Regions from separate parts of the Cryobacterium sp. MDB2-A-1 genome, predicted to be linked through region 3. Evidence: predicted binding sites of a transcription regulator. Region 3 holds the regulator's gene; each other region holds the start of a gene.
The links. The regulator HspR, encoded in region 3, represses chaperone genes until heat shock. The targets are predictions, from matches to a motif close to AAGTTGAGTCNNNNNGACTCAACTT.
Positions count from the first base shown of each region.

Region 1: the regulator HspR is predicted to act here: its motif matches at 1,108-1,132, upstream of E3O39_RS13385 (ATP-dependent Clp protease ATP-binding subunit).
Region 2: the regulator HspR is predicted to act here: its motif matches at 3,669-3,693, upstream of E3O39_RS15895 (ATP-dependent Clp protease ATP-binding subunit).

Region 1 covers NZ_SOFK01000032.1:19,846-26,697, forward strand. The annotation lists gene E3O39_RS13375 (maleylpyruvate isomerase family mycothiol-dependent enzyme) at 1-633, shown strand, start outside; gene E3O39_RS13380 (hypothetical protein) at 719-1,018, shown strand; gene E3O39_RS13385 (ATP-dependent Clp protease ATP-binding subunit) at 1,151-3,733, shown strand; gene E3O39_RS13390 (hypothetical protein) at 3,765-4,091, opposite strand; gene E3O39_RS13395 (aldo/keto reductase) at 4,201-5,172, shown strand; gene E3O39_RS13405 (aldo/keto reductase) at 5,297-6,151, shown strand; gene E3O39_RS13410 (LysR family transcriptional regulator) at 6,100-6,852, opposite strand, start outside.
Region 2 covers NZ_SOFK01000041.1:121,279-128,130, forward strand. The annotation lists gene E3O39_RS15885 (nitroreductase family protein) at 1-142, shown strand, start outside; gene E3O39_RS15890 (zinc-dependent alcohol dehydrogenase family protein) at 255-1,301, opposite strand; gene E3O39_RS15895 (ATP-dependent Clp protease ATP-binding subunit) at 1,441-3,627, opposite strand; gene E3O39_RS15900 (primary-amine oxidase) at 3,813-5,744, shown strand; gene E3O39_RS15905 (universal stress protein) at 5,854-6,762, shown strand; gene E3O39_RS15910 (DEAD/DEAH box helicase) at 6,850-6,852, shown strand, end outside.
Region 3 covers NZ_SOFK01000030.1:331-7,182, reverse strand. The annotation lists gene E3O39_RS11890 (isocitrate lyase/phosphoenolpyruvate mutase family protein) at 1-110, opposite strand, end outside; gene E3O39_RS11885 (MFS transporter) at 187-1,506, opposite strand; gene dnaK (molecular chaperone DnaK) at 1,703-3,571, shown strand; gene E3O39_RS11875 (nucleotide exchange factor GrpE) at 3,571-4,176, shown strand; gene E3O39_RS11870 (DnaJ C-terminal domain-containing protein) at 4,169-5,179, shown strand; gene E3O39_RS11865 (heat shock protein transcriptional repressor HspR) at 5,182-5,598, shown strand; gene E3O39_RS11860 (methyltransferase) at 5,603-6,769, shown strand.

The DNA of each region.
Region 1 (6,852 bases), on a different contig from region 3:
GACCTCGACGGCGACTCGCTGTTGCCCGGCTGGAGCCGCCGTCACGTGATCGCCCATGTCGCATATAACGCGAGGGGCATCGTACGACTCGTGACCTGGGCGCGCACCGACGTCGAAACGCCGATGTACGTCTCGAACGCGGCTCGCGACAGCGACATCGCCGCCGGGGCCGAGCTCGACCGCGACGCCCTGCGGACCCTCTTCGACGTCGCGACCATCCAGCTCGACGCCGCGTGGCGCCGGCTCACCCCCGAGGCGTGGAGCCACCCGGTCCGGACCCCGAGCGGCCGGGAGATCGCCGTGTCCGAGACCGTGTGGATGCGCAACCAGGAACTCTGGGTGCACACGATCGACCTCGCGACCGGCGCATCCTTCGCCGACGTGCCGGTCGAGGTGCTCGATCGCCTGCTCACCGAGATCACCTCGGCCTGGGCGACCCGGGGTGACGGGGGAGACCTCGTGCTCTCCGTCACTGATTCCCACGACGAGCGCAGGTTCGGCGACCTCCATTCCGCGCATCCCATCGTCGTGTCCGGCAGCCTCGCTGGCCTCGTCCAGTGGGCGACCGGGCGTGGCGGTTCCGGCGTGGGTTCGAGCGCCGGGACTCCGGCCGACCCGCCTCGGTGGCTCTGAGCCCAGCTGAACGATCCCGCTGAACGATCGCGCTGAACGATCCCGCCGCGTGGCAGACTGGTACTCGAAACAACGGGGGCTGACAGTGGACGATCCGCGCGCGAACATGCAGGACAACCGACTGATCGCCCTCGGCGCGCCGCGTGCCGACTGGACGAAGACACCCGGGCGCTCGCTCGGATTCTGGATCACCCTCGCCGGATTCGTCCTCGCTCTCGTGCTCCCGTTCTGGGGAGTCATCGCTGTCCTCGTCGGGCTCGCATACTCGATGCGCGCGCTCCGGGTCATGCCCGCTGGCGTGCACGGCCGGGGCCTGGTCCTGATCGCGCTGGGCGTCGCGGCCGTGACCGTCGTCGTCGTGGCGCGCGGCATCCTCGGGGCCTGAACCTCTGGGCCTGTTCGCACTCCGTTCGCCGACCGCGTAACCGGGGGTTTCCCAGCATGAGGCGGGAATGAAACCCACGGCCTGACGTTGAGTTGAGTCAATAGCACTCAAGTTTCAAGATCAGGAGGTCTCGTGCCTACATTCTTCGGTCCCGCGGATTCCGGTAACGGTTCGTTCGACGAGTTCATCGCCCGCTACCTGCAGGGCCAGCAGGGTGCTGCACCAACAGGGCGCCCGATCGACATCACCCGGCTGCTCAGCCGCCGCACCCACGAGGTGCTCGCCGAGGCCGCCCAGTACGCGGTCGAGCACGGGCACTCCCACGTCGACGTCCTGCACATTCTCCGGGTCCTCGTCCTGCGCGAACCGGCCGCCCAGGCGATCCGGAATGCCGGCGCAGACCCCGCGGCCCTCGCCCTGGCCGCCGAGCAGCGCCTGCCGGAGCGCTCTGCCCCGACCGGAGACGCGACGCCGGGACTCACCCCCTCCGCCCAGCGCGCCCTCCTCGACGCGCACCAGATCGCGCGCGCCTTCGGGTCGACCTACATCGACCCCGAACATCTCTTCTTCGCCTTCGTGGTGAACGAGGACTCCCCGGCCGGCCAGGTCCTCGCTGCGGCCGGCGTCACCCAGGAATCCCTGCAGGCCGGTGCACGCGAGCCGCAGGCGGATGCGACGGGCCAGGACCCTGCCCCGGCATCCGCTTCGGAAACGCCGATGCTCGACACCTACGGCACCGACCTCACGGCCCGGGCCCGCGACGGGAAACTCGACCCGGTGATCGGCCGTGCCGACGAGATCGAACAGACGATCGAGATCCTCTCCCGGCGCACCAAGAACAACCCGGTTCTGATCGGCGAGGCCGGCGTCGGCAAGACCGCCGTCGTCGAAGGGCTCGCGCAGGCCATCGTGGCGGGAACCGTGCCGGAGCAACTGCGCGGCAAGCGCGTCGTGGCACTCGACCTCGCGGCGATGGTCGCCGGGACCCGGTACCGCGGCGACTTCGAGGAACGCCTCGGTAAGACCATGGACGAGATCACCGCGCACAGCGGCGAGCTCGTGATCTTCATCGACGAGCTGCACACGGTCGTCGGCGCCGGCGGATCCGGCGACGGCGGCATGGACGCCGGAAACATCCTCAAGCCGCGGCTGGCGCGCGGTGAGTTGCACGTGATCGGCGCGACGACGCTCAAGGAGTACCGGAAGGTCGAGAAGGACCCGGCCCTCGAACGCCGTTTCCAGACCGTGCGGGTCGGCGAGCCGAGCATCGACGACGCGGTGAGCATCCTTGCGGGGCTGCGCGGCCGCTACGAAGAGCACCACGGCGTGCGCTACACCGACGAGGCGCTGCGTGCCGCCGTCGAGCTTTCCGCACGCTACGTGTCCGACCGGTTCCTGCCCGACAAGGCCATCGACCTGATCGACCAGGCCGGTGCCCGGCTGCGCCTGACCCTCGGCTCCCTGCCCGACCGTGAGGCCCTCGAGGCCCTGCGTGCGCGCGTGGTGACACTCGAGGAGGCGAAGAGCGCCGCCGTCCTCACCGAACAATACGAGGAGGCCTCCCGGCTCCGGGACGAGATCGAGACGGTCCAGGCACAGCTGCAGCTCCAGGAAGACCCCGCCCAGGCCGTTGCAGCAGAGGCCGTCGTCGGCGAGGCCGAGATCGCCGGCGTCATTGCCCGCGCGACGGGCATACCCGTCGCCCGGCTCACCGCGGACGACCGTTCCCGCCTCGGCCTGCTCGAGGCCGAGCTGCACGAACGCGTCGTCGGACAGGACGACGCCGTCACGCTCATCGCCAAGGCGGTGCGCCGCAATCGCACGGGCATGAACGATGCCGGCCGACCCGTCGGCAGCTTCCTGTTCCTCGGGCCGACGGGCGTCGGTAAGACAGAGCTCGCCAAGGCCCTCGCTGAATCGTTGTTCGGCGACGAGCACGCGATGGTGCGCTTCGACATGAGCGAGTTCGGCGAACGGCACACCGTGAGCCGGCTCGTCGGGTCCCCTCCCGGCTACGTCGGCTACGACGAGGCCGGGCAGTTGACCGAGCGCGTGCGCAGGAACCCGTACTCGGTGATCCTGCTCGACGAGATCGAGAAGGCCCACCCCGACGTGTTCAACCTGCTGTTGCAGGTGCTCGACGACGGCCGCCTGACCGACGGCCAGGGTCGCACCGTCGACTTCCGGAACACGGTCATCATCATGACCTCCAACCTCGGCTCCGAATTCCTCGCCAGCCGGAGCGGCGCCCTCGGCTTCACCGCCCAGATCGATGGCGGGGCCGACAACGGCTTCGGCTCGGAGAAAGCGCTCCGCGACCGGGTGATGGGCAAGCTCCGCGAGGCGATGCGTCCGGAGTTCCTGAACCGGCTCGACGAGATCGTGCTGTTCCGCAAGCTCGACGCGCCGCAACTGCACGACATCGTGCGGATGCTGCTCGCCGGGACGCGCACCCGGCTCGCCGCCCAGGGCTTCGCCCTGACCGTGAGCGAGGACGCGATCGACTGGATCGCCACGCGGGGCTACGAACCCGAGTACGGTGCCCGGCCGCTCCGCCGCGTGATCCAGCGGGAACTCGACGACAAGATCGCCGACCTCCTCGTCGGCTCTGACCTGCTGGCGAGTACCGGAGTCGACGTCTCGGTTGCTGACGGCGCACTCGTCGTCGCGGCCGCGGCATCCGCGCCGGCGCAGCCGCTGCCCCTGGCCGCGTAAGGAGTCGCTGCGGAGTCGCCGCCAGGCTGGTTCAGCCCCTGGCGGCGATCCCGGCGGCGATCTCCGCGGCGATCTCCGTGTCGGAGCGGGCATTGAACACACCCCACATGATGTGCGTCGGGCCGCTGCCGTCGCTTCCGGGGGCCGCGGCCCGCGCGGTCCACCGGTTGGCGATGGCGGCGCGACCGAGGTCCCCGAGGGAGTCGGCGATCCGGGCCTTCCGGAGTTTTCCGGCCACGACACTGCCGTCCTCGGCGAGTCGCCAGCCGCGATCGCTCGCGAGCACGCGTCCGATCTCCTCCTCGGTGAGCCAGCGCGAAAAACTGCGACCGGGCGGGTCGATATCGGTGAGTTTCATGCTCGAAACTGTACCCAGCTTTCCGGGTAAGCGATTGAGAACCCCAACTGGTCAATCACAGCGATGACGGCTGTTGGACAGATCAGTGGTCCTGGAGGAGGCTGAAGTCATGGAATACACACACCTCGGTCGCTCTGGTCTTTCCGTCTCCCGACTGTGCCTCGGCACCATGAACTTCGGGCCGCTCACGCCGGAACCGGAGGCGCACTCCATCATGGACTCGGCGCTCGCCTCGGGAATCAACTACTTCGACACGGCGAACGTCTATGGCGGCGACCTCGGGCCCGGGGCCACCGAGTCCCTCGTCGGCCGGTGGTTCGCGCGCGGCGGCGATCGCCGGGAGCGGACCGTGCTCGCCACCAAGCTCTACGGGACGACCTCGGACTGGCCGAACAACGGCAGGCTCTCGGCCCTCAACATCCGCCGGGCCCTCGACGCGAGCCTCCGGCGACTGCAGACGGATTACATCGACATCTACCAGTTCCACCACATCGACAGGGAGACGCCCTGGGACGAGATCTGGCAGGCCATGGAGACGGCCGTCGCCCAGGGAAAGATCCTCTACGCGGGCAGCAGCAACTTCGCCGGCTGGCACATCGCCACGGCCCAGGCGGAAGCGCGACGTCGCAACTTCACCGGCCTGGTGAGTGAGCAGTCGATCTACAACCTCCTCACCCGGGACCTCGAGCTCGAAGTGCTCCCGGCGGCGCGAGCGAACGGGCTCGGTGTGATCGCCTGGTCCCCGCTGCAGGGCGGCCTCCTCGGGGGAGTGCTCGGCAAGGAGCGCGACGGCAGACGGCGCCTCGAAGGGCGCTCTGCCGAGACGCTTGCCGCGCACCGACCGGCCATCCAGGCCTTCGAGGACTTCGCCGCAGACCTGGGGCACGAGCCGGGAGACGTGGCCCTGGCCTGGCTCCTGCACCAGCCGGGAGTGACGGCGCCGATCATCGGGCCGCGCACCCAGGCCCAGCTCGACGACGGTCTCCGGGCGCTCGACGTCACCCTCGATGCCGCAGCTCTGGCCCGTCTCGATGAGATCTTCCCCGGGCACAAGCCGGCCCCTGAGGACTATGCCTGGTGACCAACCCCGCAACAGGTCCCGCAACAGATCCCGCAACAGATCCCGCAACGAATCCCGCAACGAACACTGCAGAACCGCCAGCCCCGTCAACCGCTCAACGAAGGAAGCCATGCCGACCCGAATGATGCAAACCCGAATGATCGCCGACCGAACCGTGAGCGCGATCGGACTCGGCGGAATGCCGATGTCGATTGAAGGACGACCGGATGCGGCCAGGTCCGTCGCGACGATCCACGCGGCCCTCGACGAGGGCGTGACCCTGTTCGACACCGCGGACGCGTACCACCTGCACGCCGACGAGGTCGGCCACAACGAAACCCTCATCGCAGGAGCGATCGCGTCGTGGGGCGGGGACACCAGCGACGTGCTCGTCGCGACGAAGGGCGGGCACCTGCGCCCCGGTGACGGCACCTGGTATGTCGACGGCCGCCCTGAATACCTCAAGAAGGCCGCGGAGGCCTCACTCGCGCGGCTCGGCGGCGACGCGATCGGCCTCTATCAGTTCCACCGGCCGGACCCGGCGGTGCCGTACGCCGATTCCATCGGGGCGCTCGTCGAGCTCCTCGACGCCGGCACGATCCGCCTCGCCGGCATCTCCAATGCGAACGTCGATCAGATCCGGCTCGCCCGCGAACTGCTCGGCGGGCGCCTCGCGAGCGTGCAGAACCAGTTCTCTCCTGCGTTCCGCAGCAGCGAACCAGAGCTCGAGCTCTGCACCGAACTCGGAATCGCCTTCATCCCCTGGAGCCCGCTCGGTGGGATCTCCTCTGCGTCCCGGCTCGGCGAACGCTTCGCGCCGTTCCAGCAGGTAGCAGCAGACCGCGGGGTCAGCCCGCAGGTCGTCTGCCTGGCCTGGCACCTCGCGAAGTCCCCTGTGGTCATCCCGATCCCCGGCGCCTCGCGGCCGGAGAGCATCCGGGATTCGGTTCACGCTGCCGGCATCACGCTCACGCCTGAGGAACTGGCGCTGCTGGGCTGATCCCCGCGAGCTGGGCTGATCCCCGCGAGCTGGGTGAGGAACGCCGTGGCGGCCGGGCTGGGCTCGTCCGCCACGGCGACCGCGGCCGTCCACGGCGGCATCGGATCCTCGATCTGAATGGCTCGCAGGAGGTCAGGGCGCTTCGCTGCGAAACTCTCCGGCACGATCGCGACACCGAGGTTGTAACCGACGAGGTCGAGCATCGGATGCACGTCGTTGACCTCGAGCGCGGCCCGGTAATCGAACCCGGCAGCGGCGAAACCGCGGCGGGCGAGGACGTGTGCGCCCCAGCCTGCGGGGAACCCGACGAGTGACTCGGCATGCAGGGATGCGAGGTCGACGGAGCCCCTGGCCGCGAACGCGTGATCGGGATGGCAGAGCACGATGAGCCGCTGCGTGCTGAGCGGACTGAGTCGGACGCCGGGAGTCTGGTCGCCGACCGAGACGACAAGGGCGACGTCCGTGCGGCCGTTCGCGACGCCCTCGATGAGCTCGAGCGATCCGGCGTGCCTGAGACGTACGTCGACCCCTGGATGCGTCATGCGGAAGCGGGCGAGCTCTCCCGGAAGGTCCACCGAGCCCAGGCACGGCTCGGCGCCGACGGTCAGGCTCCCCAGCATGAGGCCGCGCACGGCCGCAACGGCGTTCTGGGCCGCGGTGGCGCTCGCGAGCGTGCGCAACGCCTCGACCAGGAAGGCCTG
Region 2 (6,852 bases), on a different contig from region 3:
CACGTCCGACCTCGCCGTCGTCTCGGTGACCGTCCTCGGTGTCCTCGGTGACGTCGACGCCCTCTCCCCCGAGCTCTACGCCCGTGAGATCGCGCCGCGCACCCGCAAGCCCCTCACCGAGCTCCTGCTCGCCAACGACTGACCCACCCCGCTTCCCCCGCGAGAGTACGAAAAAGGCCCCTTCACGCGAAGCGAAGGGGCCTTTTTCGTACTCTCGCGGCCAGGAACGCTGCGAGCGGCGGGTTCCGGGCGGGTTAGGGGCGGAGGAGGACCTTGATCGCGCGGCGCTCGTCCATCGCGGCGTACGCCTCGGCGACGTCGGCGAGCGGCAGCTCCAGGTCGAAGACACGGCCCGGGTTGATCGCCCCGGAGAGCACCTCCGGCAGCAGTTCCTCGATGTAGCCGCGCACGGATGCGACACCGCCGTTGATCCCGACATTGCGGCCGAAGAGGGGCTGCATGGCAATCGGGCCACCGGTGGGCACGCCCACGTAACCGACCATTCCGCCGGGTCGGGCCGATGCGACAGCTTGCTCCATCGATTCCTTGGTTCCGACGCACTCGAGCACGAAGTCCGCGCCGATGCCGTCGAACATCTCGTGGATCTTCGCGACGCCCTCGGCGCCACGCTCCTCGACGATGTCAGTCGCGCCGAATTCGCGCGCGACGACCTGCCGCGAGGCGTGCCGGGACATGGCGACGATCCGTGAGGCCCCGAGGCGCTTCGCGGCGAGGATCGCACACAGGCCCACGGCGCCGTCACCCACGACGACGACGGTGCTGCCCGGGGTCACTCCCGCGGAGACCGCGGCGTGGTGCCCGGTGCCCATCACATCTGCGAGGGTCAGCAGGCCCGGGATCTGGGCATCCGTCGGCTGGGACGGTGTCGCGACGAGGGAACCGTCCGCGTGCGGCACGCGGACGCGCTCGCCCTGGGCGCCGTCGGCGAAGCCGCCGAGCCGGTCGTCAGCACCCCACCAGCCGCCGTGCAGGCAGGAGGTGCTCACGCCGTTCCGGCAGTTGATACACGTGTTGTCGCAGTCGTAGAACGGCGCGATGACGAAGTCGCCGACCTTGATCGTGGTGACGTCTGCGCCGATTTCCTCGACAACGCCGACGAATTCGTGGCCGATCCGGTGCGGCTCCTTGGTCGGCTGCACGCCGCGGTACGGCCACAGGTCGGAGCCGCACACGCAGGCTGCGACGACGCGCACGATCGCGTCACCGCCGGTCGAGAGAATCGGGTCGGGTACTTCTTCGAGGCGGATGTCCCGCTCGCCATAGATCACAGTTGCACGCATGCTCCGAGCCTAGTTCCCGACCTCGCCGGCACGCCGTCGCCCAGCCCCCGTTCCGCTGACCGCGAAAGCGGGTGAATCGTCGGTTTCAGGGTGCGAAAACGACGCCTCACCCGCTCTCGCGATGATACGGGCCGGCGCTCTAGAGGTCGGCCTCGTCGAGCGGATGCGGCGGCACCGGCACAGCGGGCGCAGGCGCGACCGTGAGGGAGTCGCCATCGGCCGCGAGGTCCACGAGCACGGTGTCACCGTCGCGCACCTTGCCGGAGAGGATCGCGGTCGCGAGCCGGTCGTCGATCTCGGTCTGCATGAGCCGCCGCAGTGGGCGGGCGCCGTACATCGGGTCGTAGCCGCGTTCGGAGAGCCAGGTGCGCGCCCGCGGCGTCACGGCCAGTTCGAGGCGGCGCTCCACGAGGCGCTTCTCGAGCCGGTCGATCATGAGCTCCACGATCTGGCCGAGGTCCTCCATCGACAGCGACTGGAAGACGACGATGTCGTCGAGCCGGTTCACGAATTCCGGCTTGAAGGTCTGCCGCACGAGCAGCTGCACGGCTTCCTCCTTTTGCTCGGTGCTGAGCGTCGGGTCGATCAGGAACGCCGAGCCGAGGTTCGACGTCAGCACGAGGATGGTGTTGCGGAAGTCGACGGTGCGGCCCTGGCCGTCGGTGAGGCGCCCGTCGTCGAGCACCTGCAGCAGCACGTCGAAGATCTCGGGATGCGCCTTCTCGACCTCGTCGAACAGGATCACCGAATACGGGCGCCGGCGCACCGCCTCGGTGAGCTGCCCGCCCTGCTCGTAGCCGACGTAGCCGGGAGGCGCCCCGACCAGGCGGGACACCGAGAACTTCTCGCCGTACTCGCTCATGTCGATGCGGATCATGGCCTTCTCGTCGTCGAAGAGGAACTCGGCGAGCGCCTTGGCGAGCTCGGTCTTGCCCACGCCGGTCGGTCCGAGGAACAGGAACGAGCCGGTCGGCCGGTCGGGGTCGGAGATGCCGGCCCGGCTGCGACGCACCGCGTCTGCGACCGCGCGCACGGCGCGCTTCTGGCCGATCAGCCGATGCGCGAGCTCGCCCTCGAGGTTGAGCAGCTTCTCGGTCTCGCCCTGGAGCAGGCGACCGACGGGAATACCCGTCCACATCGCGACGACGGCAGCGATGTCCTCCGCGGTGACCTGGTCGTTGACCATCCGCGGTCCGTCGGACTCTGCCTGCTCGGCGGCGGCGAGTTCGCGTTCCATCACGGGGATGTCGCCGTAGAGCAGCCGGGAGGCGCGTTCGAGGTTGCCCTCGCGCTGGGCCCGCTCCGATTCACTCCGCGCGGTGTCGAGTCGGGTCTTGAGCTCGCCGACCCGGTTGAGCGAGGCGCGTTCCTTGTCCCACCGGGCCTGCAGTCCCTTCAGGGTGTCCTCACGTTCGAGCAGGTCGGCCCGCAGCTTCTCGAGCCTCTGGCGGGAGGCGTCGTCCTTCTCCTTCTTGAGGGCCAGCTCCTCGAGCTTGAGCCGGTCGACGCTGCGGCGCAGCTCGTCGATCTCGACGGGGGCGGAATCGATCTCCATCCGCAACCGGCTCGCGGCCTCGTCGATCAGGTCGATGGCCTTGTCCGGCAGCTGACGGGCGGTGATGTACCGGTTCGAGAGGGACGCGGCCGCGACGAGAGCGGCATCCGCGATCGACACCTTGTGGTGCGCCTCGTAGCGCTCCTTGAGGCCGCGCAGGATCGCGACCGTGTCCTCCACGCTCGGCTCGTCGACGAGCACCGGCTGGAAGCGCCGCTCGAGGGCGGCGTCCTTCTCGATGAACTCGCGGTATTCGTTGAGCGTCGTCGCTCCGATCAGGCGCAGTTCGCCGCGGGCGAGCATCGGCTTGAGCATGTTGGATGCCGCGACAGAGCCCTCCCCGCCGCCCGCACCCATCAGGGTGTGCAGTTCGTCGACGAAGGTGATGATCTGACCCTCGGCGTCGTTGATCTCCTTGAGCACGGCCTTCAGCCGCTCCTCGAACTCGCCGCGGTACTTCGCCCCGGCCACGAGGGCGGCGAGGTCGAGCGCCACGAGCTGCTTGCCCTTGAGTGAGTCGGCCACGTCGCCGGCCACGATCCGCTGGGCGAGACCCTCGACAACGGCGGTCTTCCCGACACCGGGTTCGCCGATCAGCACCGGGTTGTTCTTGGTGCGGCGGGTGAGCACCTGGCTCACGCGGCGAATCTCGGCGTCCCGCCCGATCACGGGGTCGAGCTTGCCGCTCTTCGCGATCTCGGTGAGGTTCACGCCGTACTTCTCGAGCGCAGACTTCGCCTCTTCCTGGGGCGGCTGCTGGCCTGCTTGCATGGGAAGTTCCTCTCTCTCGTGCGACAGCCCGCCGACAAACAAAGCTGAGTCGCGTCGACTCAAGTTTAGAGGCTGGCGACGCTCGGCGCCAGCACTCGCGTCCGGCGGCACCGGTGCCATAATGACCGCAAACGGCGGCAGGCGACAGCGCCGCCGAGACACGCCTTCGATGATGAGGAGCCCCGATGACCTTCCATCCCCTCGACCCACTGACGGCCGATGAGTTCACCGCGGCCGCAGCCATCGTCGGCCGCGAGCGCGGTGTCGGACCGGGCTGGCGCTTCGCCTCGATCGAACTCGTCGAGCCGGGCCGGCACGCCAGGTCCGCCTTCGATCGTGCCGGTGCGGTGCCCGAGCGCCTCGCCCGGCTCGTCGTGCTGAACCGGGCCGAGAACAGCACCTGGGTGGCGGTCGTCTCCCTCAGCGCAGACGCCCTGCTCGACTGGACCACGGTGCCGGGCGTGCAGGCCAACTTCACGGTCGACGAGTGGGACGAAGCGGATGCGGCTCTCCGCGCGCACCCGGACGTCGTCGCCGCCCTCGCCAGCCGGGACATCACCGATCTCGACAACGTCTTCATCGACACCTGGACCTACGGTGACGCCGTCATCCCTGAGCGATTCCGGGGCAGGAGGATCGGCTGGTCCGACGTCTGGGTGCGCGCGGAGGCGGGCGCCAACCCCTATGCCGGACCGGTGAGCGGACTGCACTTCGTGATCGACGTCAACACGATGGAACTCCTCGACGTCGAGGACTCGTTCGCGGTCGACCGCCCGGCCGTGATGGGCGAATACGTGCCGCATCTCATCCCTCCTCGCATCCGCGATCTGAGCCGGCGGCCTCCGCTGAGGCCGCTCGACATCGTGCAGGCAGAGGGGCCGAGCTTCACCGTCACCGGCCACCGGGTCGAGTGGCAGAACTGGTCGCTCCGGGTCGGCTTCAACTACCGGGAGGGCATGACGCTGCACGAGGTGAGTTACCGGGACGGCGAGCGCGTCCGCCCGATCGCCAACCGGCTCTCCTTCGCCGAAATGGTCGTGCCCTACCGGGATCCGAGCGTCGATCATTTCCGTCGCACGGCTTTCGATATCGGCGAGTGGGGCCTGGGCTTCATGACGACCTCACTCGAACTGGGCTGCGATTGCCTCGGCGAGATCCGCTACCTCGACGCCGTGCTGCACAACAGCGCCGGCGAACCATACTCGATTCCCAACGCCATCTGCATCCACGAAGAGGACAACGCCGTGCTCTGGAAGCACGTCGACCACGATGGCGGATCGGAGGTACGGCGGATGCGTCGCCTCGTCGTCTCCTTCCACGTCACCGTCGCGAACTACGAATACCTCGTCTACTGGCGCTTCTACCAGGACGGCAATATGGAGTGCGAGGTGCGCGCGACCGGGATCATGGTCGTCACGAGCCTCGACGCGGGCCACCCGCATCCGAACGGCACCCTTGTGGACACCCGCACATACGCCCCCTTCCACCAGCACTTCATCGTCGCCCGGATGGACCTCGACATCGACGGGACCGAGAACACGGTGTTCCGCTCCGAGACGCGCGTCGAGCCGATCGACGAAGCGAATCCGCTCGGCCTCGCCCTCACCCAGCGGAACACGCCGATCGAGACCGAGGGCTTCGACGACTATGACTGGGCCACCCAACGCAGCTGGAAGGTCGTGAACGAGGCGACGTTGAACGGGCTCGGCACCCCGGTGTCGTACAAGCTCGTTCCGGGCGGCGCCATTCCCTCGTTCTTCGACCCCTCCTCGCCGGTGTTCCAGCGCGCCCAGGTGATCGGGCACACGGTGTGGGTCACCCCCGGAGACGAGACGCAGCGCTGGCCCTGCGGCGAGTTCGTCAACCAGAGCGCGGTCGACCACGGCCTGCCCGAGTGGACCCGCGCCGGGCGGCCGGTGCGGAACACCGACATCGTGCTCTGGTACGTCTTCGGCATCCACCACATCACCCGCCCCGAGGAGTGGCCCGTCATGCCGGCCGACACCGTGTCATTCTGGCTCAAGCCGGTCGGCTTCTTCGACCGCAACCCCTCCCTCGACGTGCAGCCGGGTGCCGCAGGACACGCGCACGGACATGAGCATCACGACCAGCACTGACCAGCACTGACCAGCACTGACCAGCGTTGAGCAGCACCGAGCAGCACCGGCCACGAAGCGCACAGACCAGCCCCACCGACATTTCACCGAGAACCCAGGGAGATCCAGCGTGACCAGGACAGCGAACTACGTCGTCGCCTACGAAGCGACCGATCGCGGCAATGATGCCATCGAACTCGGGGTCGCCCTCGCCCGGCTGACCGGAGCCGAGCTGCGGCTGTGCCTCGTGCTGCCGCACTCCACTATCGCGCCCTCCCGGCTGCGCGCCTCCGGCTCCGACTTCGAGGCGCTCCTCGAACAGCAGGGCCTCGAGTGGCTCGCCGGCGCCGCGGCGAGAGTGCCGGCCGACGTCGTGGCCACGACGCACCTGATCTGGGCGGATGCGACCTCCGACGGGCTGCTGAGGGCCGTCACGGAATTCGACTCCGACCGGATCGTCGTCGGAGCCTCACGCCACGGCATCCGCGGTCGCTACACGATCGGCAGTGTCGCAAACGCCCTCCTGCACGCCTCGCCCGTACCCGTCGCCCTCGCGCCGCACGGGTACCTCGCCCCGGCGCAGATCTCCCGGATCACCTGCGCGATCGGAACCCGGCCCGGCTGGTCGACTCTCCTCGATTCGCTGCTGGCGTTCACGGAGGGCCTCAGCGTTGACGTGCGCTTCCTCACCCTCGTCGAGGTCGACTCCCGGCGCGCCCAGCACGGCGAGTCGACGCCCGCTGTCGAGGCGGCCCGGACCGCGGAGAGCACGGCGCATCTCGAATCGGTGCTCGAGTATTACTCGACGCGATCGTCTGCTCCGGGCGCCATCACGACCGAGGTCGCCGTCGGCGAGAACGTGGAGTCCGCGGTGGAGGCCATCGAGTGGCGAACGGACGAAGTCGCCTTCGTCGGTTCGAGCCGCCTCGCCCAGCCGACCACGATCTTCCTCGGCATCACCGCCCACCGGATGCTCAACGCCCTTCCGGTGCCGCTCGTCGTCGTCCCCACCGGCGCCGCCGCCCGCCTCGCCCGCTGAGCGGCAGCGGAGGCCGCCGCCGCCTCCGCTGCCGGCCACACCGTGGGAGAATGGGGTTCGACCTTCTAAGGAACCCTCTTCCCCCTTATG
Region 3 (6,852 bases):
GACACGATCTTCGCGGTGATGGCGTCCCAGACGTTCGTCACGATGAGCGGTGTGCCCGGGACATGGAGCGCGTTGAGAAGTTCGGCCTTCTGGATCTGCTGAGTTGTCATCTCTCCAGCCTGACAAAGATGCCGCCCGTGGGCGAGATCACAGCGGATGTCCAGTCGATGAACAGAGATCGCCCAGCTACCCGAGCGGGTGCTGCTTCGCCTTCACCGGGATCAGCATCAGCAGCCCGACCAGGAGCACGAGCGCGATGCCGAGGATGCCCCAGACCTGGCTGCCCGAGACGCTGACGAACAGGGCGAAGAGCGTTGGTGCGAGGAAGGTCGCCGCCTTGCCGGTCGTCGCGTAGAGGCCGAAGATCTCGCCCTCGCGCCCGGCCGGGATGCCACGGGCGAGGAAGCTGCGGCTCGCGGACTGGGCCGGGCCGACGAACACGCACATCAGCAGGCCGAAGATCCAGAACATGGTCGCGCCGCCGGTGGCGAAGAAGAAGACGGCGAGGCCGGCGACGATGGTACCGGACAGGGCGACCACCATCACGTTCTTGGCCCCGAGGCGGTCGTCGAGGCGGCCGACGAGCACGGTGGAGATGCCGGCGATGACGTTGGCGACGATCGCGAAGATGATCACGTCGCCGCTCGAGAAACCGAAGGTGCCGGCCGCGAGGATGCCGCCGAACTGGAACACCCCGGTGAGGCCGTCGCGGAAGACCGCGCTCGCGATCAGGAAGAGCGCCAGCTGGCGGTCGCCGCGCCAGAGTGCGGCCACGTCGCGCCCGAGCAGTACATAGGAGCGGAAGAAGCCGACCCGCTCGCGCCGGGCGGCGGTGGGAGCCGCGTACTCGGGCACCCGGAAGAGCAGCGGCAGGGCGAACAGGCCGAACCAGGCTGCCGCGATGAGCATTGACACCCGCACCGACAGCCCGTTTGCGTCGGTGACGCCGAAAAGACCGACGTCGGGGTGGATGAAGCCGAAGTAAAGGATGAGCAGCAGCACGATGCCGCCGAAGTAGCCCATCGACCAGCCGAATCCGCTGACCCTGCCGATCGTCTTCGGCGTGGAGACCTGGCCGAGCATCGAGTTGTAGTTGACGGTCGCGAATTCGTAGAACACGGTCCCGGCGGCGAGGAGGATCAGTCCGAGCAGCAGGAAGTCGGGCGAGGCCTGCACGAAGAACATCGCGGCGGTGAGGCCGACGACGATGAAGGTGTTCACGCCGAGCCAGAGTTTCCGGCGACCGGAGGCATCGGAGCGCTGCCCCGTGATCGGCGCGAGCAGGGCCACGAGCAGGCCTGCGATCGCGAGCGCCCAGCCGAGCTGGGCCGAGATGACATCCTTGTCGCCGAACGACGACCCGGTGAGGTACACCGTGAAGACGAAGGTCGTGACGACGGCGTTGAATGCGGCCGAACCGCCGTCCCAGAGGCTCCAGGCGATCACGCCGCGCCCGGCCGGGGTGGGGTGATCTGCCGTGCCGCGCTGTTCCGCTGTCCCAGTCATGCGCTCAGAGTAGTGGTCGCCGGGGAACAGTGGGGAAATTGATCGGGAATCCAAAGTTGAGTCACTCACACTCAACTTTCAGCTGGCTGGCTTGACTCCGATTTCGGGCGGTGCCACACTTGAGTCAATACCGCTCAACTCTGGTCGATCATACCGATTGTCCCGTTGAGCTCACACTTTGAAGGAGAACGCACACATGGCCCGTGCAGTAGGCATCGACCTCGGAACCACCAACTCGGTGGTGGCCGTCCTCGAGGGTGGAGAACCCACCGTCATCGCGAACGCCGAAGGCTTCCGCACCACCCCGTCCGTCGTCGCATTCACCAAGGACGGCGAGGTTCTCGTCGGTGAGACCGCCAAGCGCCAGGCTGTCACCAACGTCGACCGCACCATTTCTTCCGTCAAGCGCCACATGGGCACCGACTGGACCGTCGGCATCGACGACAAGAAGTACACCCCGCAGGAGATCTCCGCCCGCATCCTCGCCAAGCTGAAGCGCGACGCCGAGCAGTACCTCGGCGACAAGGTGACGGATGCCGTCATCACCGTCCCCGCGTACTTCAACGACGCCGAGCGCCAGGCCACGAAGGAGGCCGGAGAGATCTCGGGCCTCAACGTGCTCCGCATCATCAACGAGCCGACCGCAGCAGCACTCGCTTACGGCCTGGACAAGGGCAAGGAAGACGAGCTCATCCTGGTCTTCGACCTCGGCGGCGGAACCTTCGACGTCTCGCTCCTCGAGGTGGGCAAGGACGACGACTTCTCGACCATCCAGGTGCGTTCGACCGCCGGTGACAACCGCCTCGGCGGCGACGACTGGGACCAGCGCATCGTCGACTACCTGATCAAGAAGTTCAAGGAAACCACCGGCGTCGACGTCTCCAAGGACAAGATCGCCAAGCAGCGCCTCAAGGAAGCCGCGGAGCAGGCCAAGAAGGAACTCTCCAGCAGCATGTCCACGAGCATCCAGCTGCCGTACCTCTCCCTGACCGAGAACGGCCCGGCCAACCTCGACGAGACGCTGACCCGCGCCCAGTTCGAGAAGATGACCGAAGACCTCCTCGACCGCACCAAGAAGCCGTTCCAGGACGTCATCCGTGAAGCCGGCGTCAAGGTGGGCGACATCGCCCACGTCGTGCTCGTCGGTGGTTCGACGCGTATGCCCGCCGTCTACGAGCTCGTCAAGAGCGAGACCGGCGGCAAGGACCCGAACAAGGGCGTCAACCCGGACGAGGTCGTCGCCGTCGGCGCCGCACTCCAGGCCGGTGTGCTGAAGGGCGAGCGCAAGGACGTCCTCCTGATCGACGTCACCCCGCTGAGCCTCGGCATCGAGACCAAGGGCGGCATCATGACGCGCCTCATCGAGCGCAACACGGCCATCCCGACCAAGCGCAGCGAGACCTTCACCACGGCAGACGACAACCAGCCGTCCGTCGCGATCCAGGTCTTCCAGGGCGAGCGCGAGTTCACCCGCGACAACAAGAACCTCGGCACCTTCGAGCTGACCGGTATCGCACCGGCCCCGCGCGGCATCCCGCAGGTCGAGGTCACCTTCGACCTCGACGCCAACGGCATCGTGCACGTGTCCGCCAAGGACAAGGGCACCGGCAAGGAGCAGTCCATGACCATCACGGGCGGTTCCTCGCTCGCGAAGGAAGACATCGAGCGCATGGTGCGCGAGGGCGAAGAGCACGCCGCAGAAGACAAGCGTCGTCGCGAAACCGCCGAGACCCGCAACACCGCCGAGCAGCTCGCGTACTCGATCGAGAAGCTCCTCAAGGAAAACGACGAGAAGCTCCCGGCCGAGGTCAAGACCGAGGTCCAGGCCGACGTCGACGCGCTCAAGTCTGCGCTCGCCGGAGACGACGAGGCCGCGGTCAAGACCGCGTTCGACAAGCTCAACGAGAGCCAGGGCAAGATCGGCGAGGCCATCTACAAGTCGAGCCAGGCGGATGCCGCGACGCCCCCCACCGAATCCGGCGAACCGACCGCTGACGCGGGCAAGTCCGACGAAGACGTGGTTGACGCCGAGGTTGTCGACGACGAGGAAGAAACCAAGAAGTAATGGCCAAGGACAAGGGTCCGGTCAACGGGCCGTCCGACGAAGAGGTGGAGCCGGTCGCCGCGGAGGAATCTGCGGCAGCCGAGGCGTCCGCCGAATCCGAGGCCGCTGCATCCGCTGAGGGCATCGAGGAAGACGAGCTGACGGTCCAGGACATCCTGGACGCCGCCACGCGCGAGGTCGCAGAGCCGACGAGTGAACATCTCGCCGACCTCAAGCGGGTCACCGCCGAGTACGCGAACTATCGCAAGCGCACCGAGGCGAACCGCGAGATCGAGCGTGAGCGCGTGACCGTGGACGTCGTCAAGGGCCTGATCCCGGTGCTCGACGACCTGGACCGTGCCGAGAAGCACGGCGACCTCGTCGCAGACACCGCATTCAGCACCATCGCAGCCAAACTGCGCACGAGCGTGGAGCGCCTCGGCGTGAAGCCGTTCGGCACGGTCGGCGAACCGTTCGACCCCACCGTGCATGAGGCCATCTTCCAGATGCCTACGCCCGATGTGACGGTCGACACGGTCGGCGAGGTGGTCGAGACCGGCTATTTCCTGGGCTCGACGCTGCTGCGTGTTGCCAAGGTCGTAGTCCAGGTACCGAGCGATGGCTAGCCAGGACTGGTTCGACAAAGACTTTTACAAGGTCCTCGGCGTCTCGAAAGACGTGACGCCGGCCGACCTCAAGAAGGCCTATCGCAAGCTCGCCCGCAAGTATCACCCGGACTCCAATCCGGGCAATCCTGCGGCCGAAGCGAAGTTCAAGGAAATCAGCGAGGCGCACTCGGTGATCGGCGACCCCGCACAGCGGAAGGAATACGACGCTGTGCGGGCCATGGGCGGTGGAGCACGCTTCACCGCCCCCGGTGGCGGAGGCGCCCAGCAGGGTGGCGGCTTCGACGACGTCTTCGGCGGCATGTTCGGTGGGGGTGCCCGGCAACAGGGCTACTCCTACCAGCAGCAGGGCGGGTTTGACGACCTGCTCGGCGGCATGTTCGGCCGGGGCGGCGCCGGCGGCGGCGGTTTCGGAACGTCCACGGGAGGTTTCCGCGGTTACGGCGGACCGACCCGCGGGCGGGACGTGATCGCATCCACGACCGTCGACTTCATCACCGCGACCCACGGCGACCAGATCACCCTGCAGACGCAGGATGGCCGGGCCATCAAGGTCAGGATTCCCGCCGGCGTCGCCGACGGGCAGAAGATCAAGCTCCGCGGCCAGGGCCAGCACAGCCCGGACGGCGGCGAGGCCGGTGACATCGTCCTCACCGTGACGGTGCGCAAGCACCCCGTCTTCGAGCGTGACGGCCTGAACCTGAGGCTGCACGTGCCCGTGACGTTCGTCGAGGCAGCTCTCGGCGCGACGATCGAAGTGCCGACCCTGGGTGGAGCGCCGGTCAAACTGCGCATCGCCCCCGGCACACCGAGCGGGCGGGTCCTGCGGGTCAAGGGACGCGGCGTTGTGACTCCGAAGGGCACCGGCGACTTGCTCGCCGAGGTCCAGGTCGCGGTGCCGTCGCACCTGTCGAAGGACGCCGAGGAGAAGCTCGCTGCTTTCGCGGCGGCCCTTCCCGACGAGAACCCGCGCGACGAACTGCTGGCGAGAGCGAGAGACTGACGGTGGACGAGAACTCCCGGGTGTTCGTCATTTCGACGGCCGCAGAGCTTGCGGGCATGCACCCGCAGACGCTGCGACAGTACGATCGCCTGGGACTGGTGAGTCCGGACCGCACCCCGGGCCGGTCTCGCCGGTATTCGATGCGTGATGTGGTGAAACTGCGCGAAATCGCGGAGCTGGGTGCCGAAGGCGTGAGCCTCGAGGGCATCCGGAGGATCATCGCGCTCGAGGACCACGTGCGCCGCCTCGAATCGCGTTTGCGCGAACTCGAAGCGGCCCTCGCCGATGAACTGCTGAACCGGTCGGGTCGCCGCGTCTTCGCGGCCGGCTCGGCCGGTGAGGTCATCTCGATGCGCGCGGGCACCAGAACCCGCCGCGCGAACCAGGTGGTCATCTGGCGCCCGCTTGACGGCCGCTGATCCCGTGGCGCCCGACCCCACTGCGTTCGACCCCACTGCGTTCGACCCCACTGCGTTCGACTTCGCCGCGCTCCGGCGTTTCCCCGACGTCGAGGCCTCCAACCTTTTTGCCGTCGACGCGAGCGACCGTCTGATCCTCGACGAGGCGGCAGAGAGCCTTCCCGCCGAACGGCTCGTTGTCGTCGAGGACCGGTATGGCGCCCTCACCCTCGGCGCGGCTGCGCTCTTCGGGGCCACCGGAATCCGCGTGCACCAGGACGCGCTCTCGGGCGAGGCGGCCCTGGCCCGGAATGCCGACGAGTTCGGCCTCACCGACCGCTACCGCTCGTTCCCACTGGGCCACGAGCTCCTGTCCGGCGCAATCCTTGTCCTCCTCCAGCTGCCCCGCAGCCTCGCTGCCCTCGACGAGATCGTCGAGGCGATCGCCCGGTACGCCGATCCCGCGGTCGTCGTTGTCGCCGGCGGGCGGCTCAAGCACATGACCCCGGCCATGAACGAGGTCCTCGCACGGCACTTCGAGCGGCTCCACGTCTCCCCGGCCCGGCAGAAGTCCCGGGTCTTGCGTGCCTCCGGTCCCCTCCGGGCGACGGAACAGGCGAGCCAGGCCTGGCCGCACGTCAGCAGGCATGACGACCTGGGTCTGACCGTGTGCGCGCACGGCGCCGCGTTCGCCGGCACCACGATCGACATCGGAACCCGGTACCTGCTCGAGTTCCTTGACCGTATGAAACCGGATGCCGTCCGCGCGATCGACCTCGGCTGTGGCACGGGCGTGCTCGCGGCCGCGCTCGCGCTACGCCGAACCGGACTCACGATGATCGCGAGCGACCAGTCGGCCGCCGCCGTCGCATCCGCCGGGGCCACCATGATCGCCAACGGGGTCGCCGATCGGGTCACGGTCGTGCGTGACGATGCGCTCGGATCCCAGGCGGATGCTTCCAGTGAGTTGATCCTGTTGAATCCGCCGTTCCACATCGGATCCTCCGTGCATGCCGGCATCGCGCTCAAGCTCTTCGCTGACGCCGCGCGGGTGCTCCGGCCCGGCGGTGAGCTCTGGACGGTGTGGAACACACACCTCGGCTACCGGCCGGCGCTCACCCGCCTGGTCGGGCCGACGCATCAGGTCGGCCGGAACGCCAAGTTCACGGTCACGGTCTCGGTGCGACGGTAGGCAGCCGCAGGGTTTCGGGAGGCCTTCAGGGGCGCGAAACCTTCCCGAAACAGAGGTGCAATCTGTCCGACACGCCCGGGATG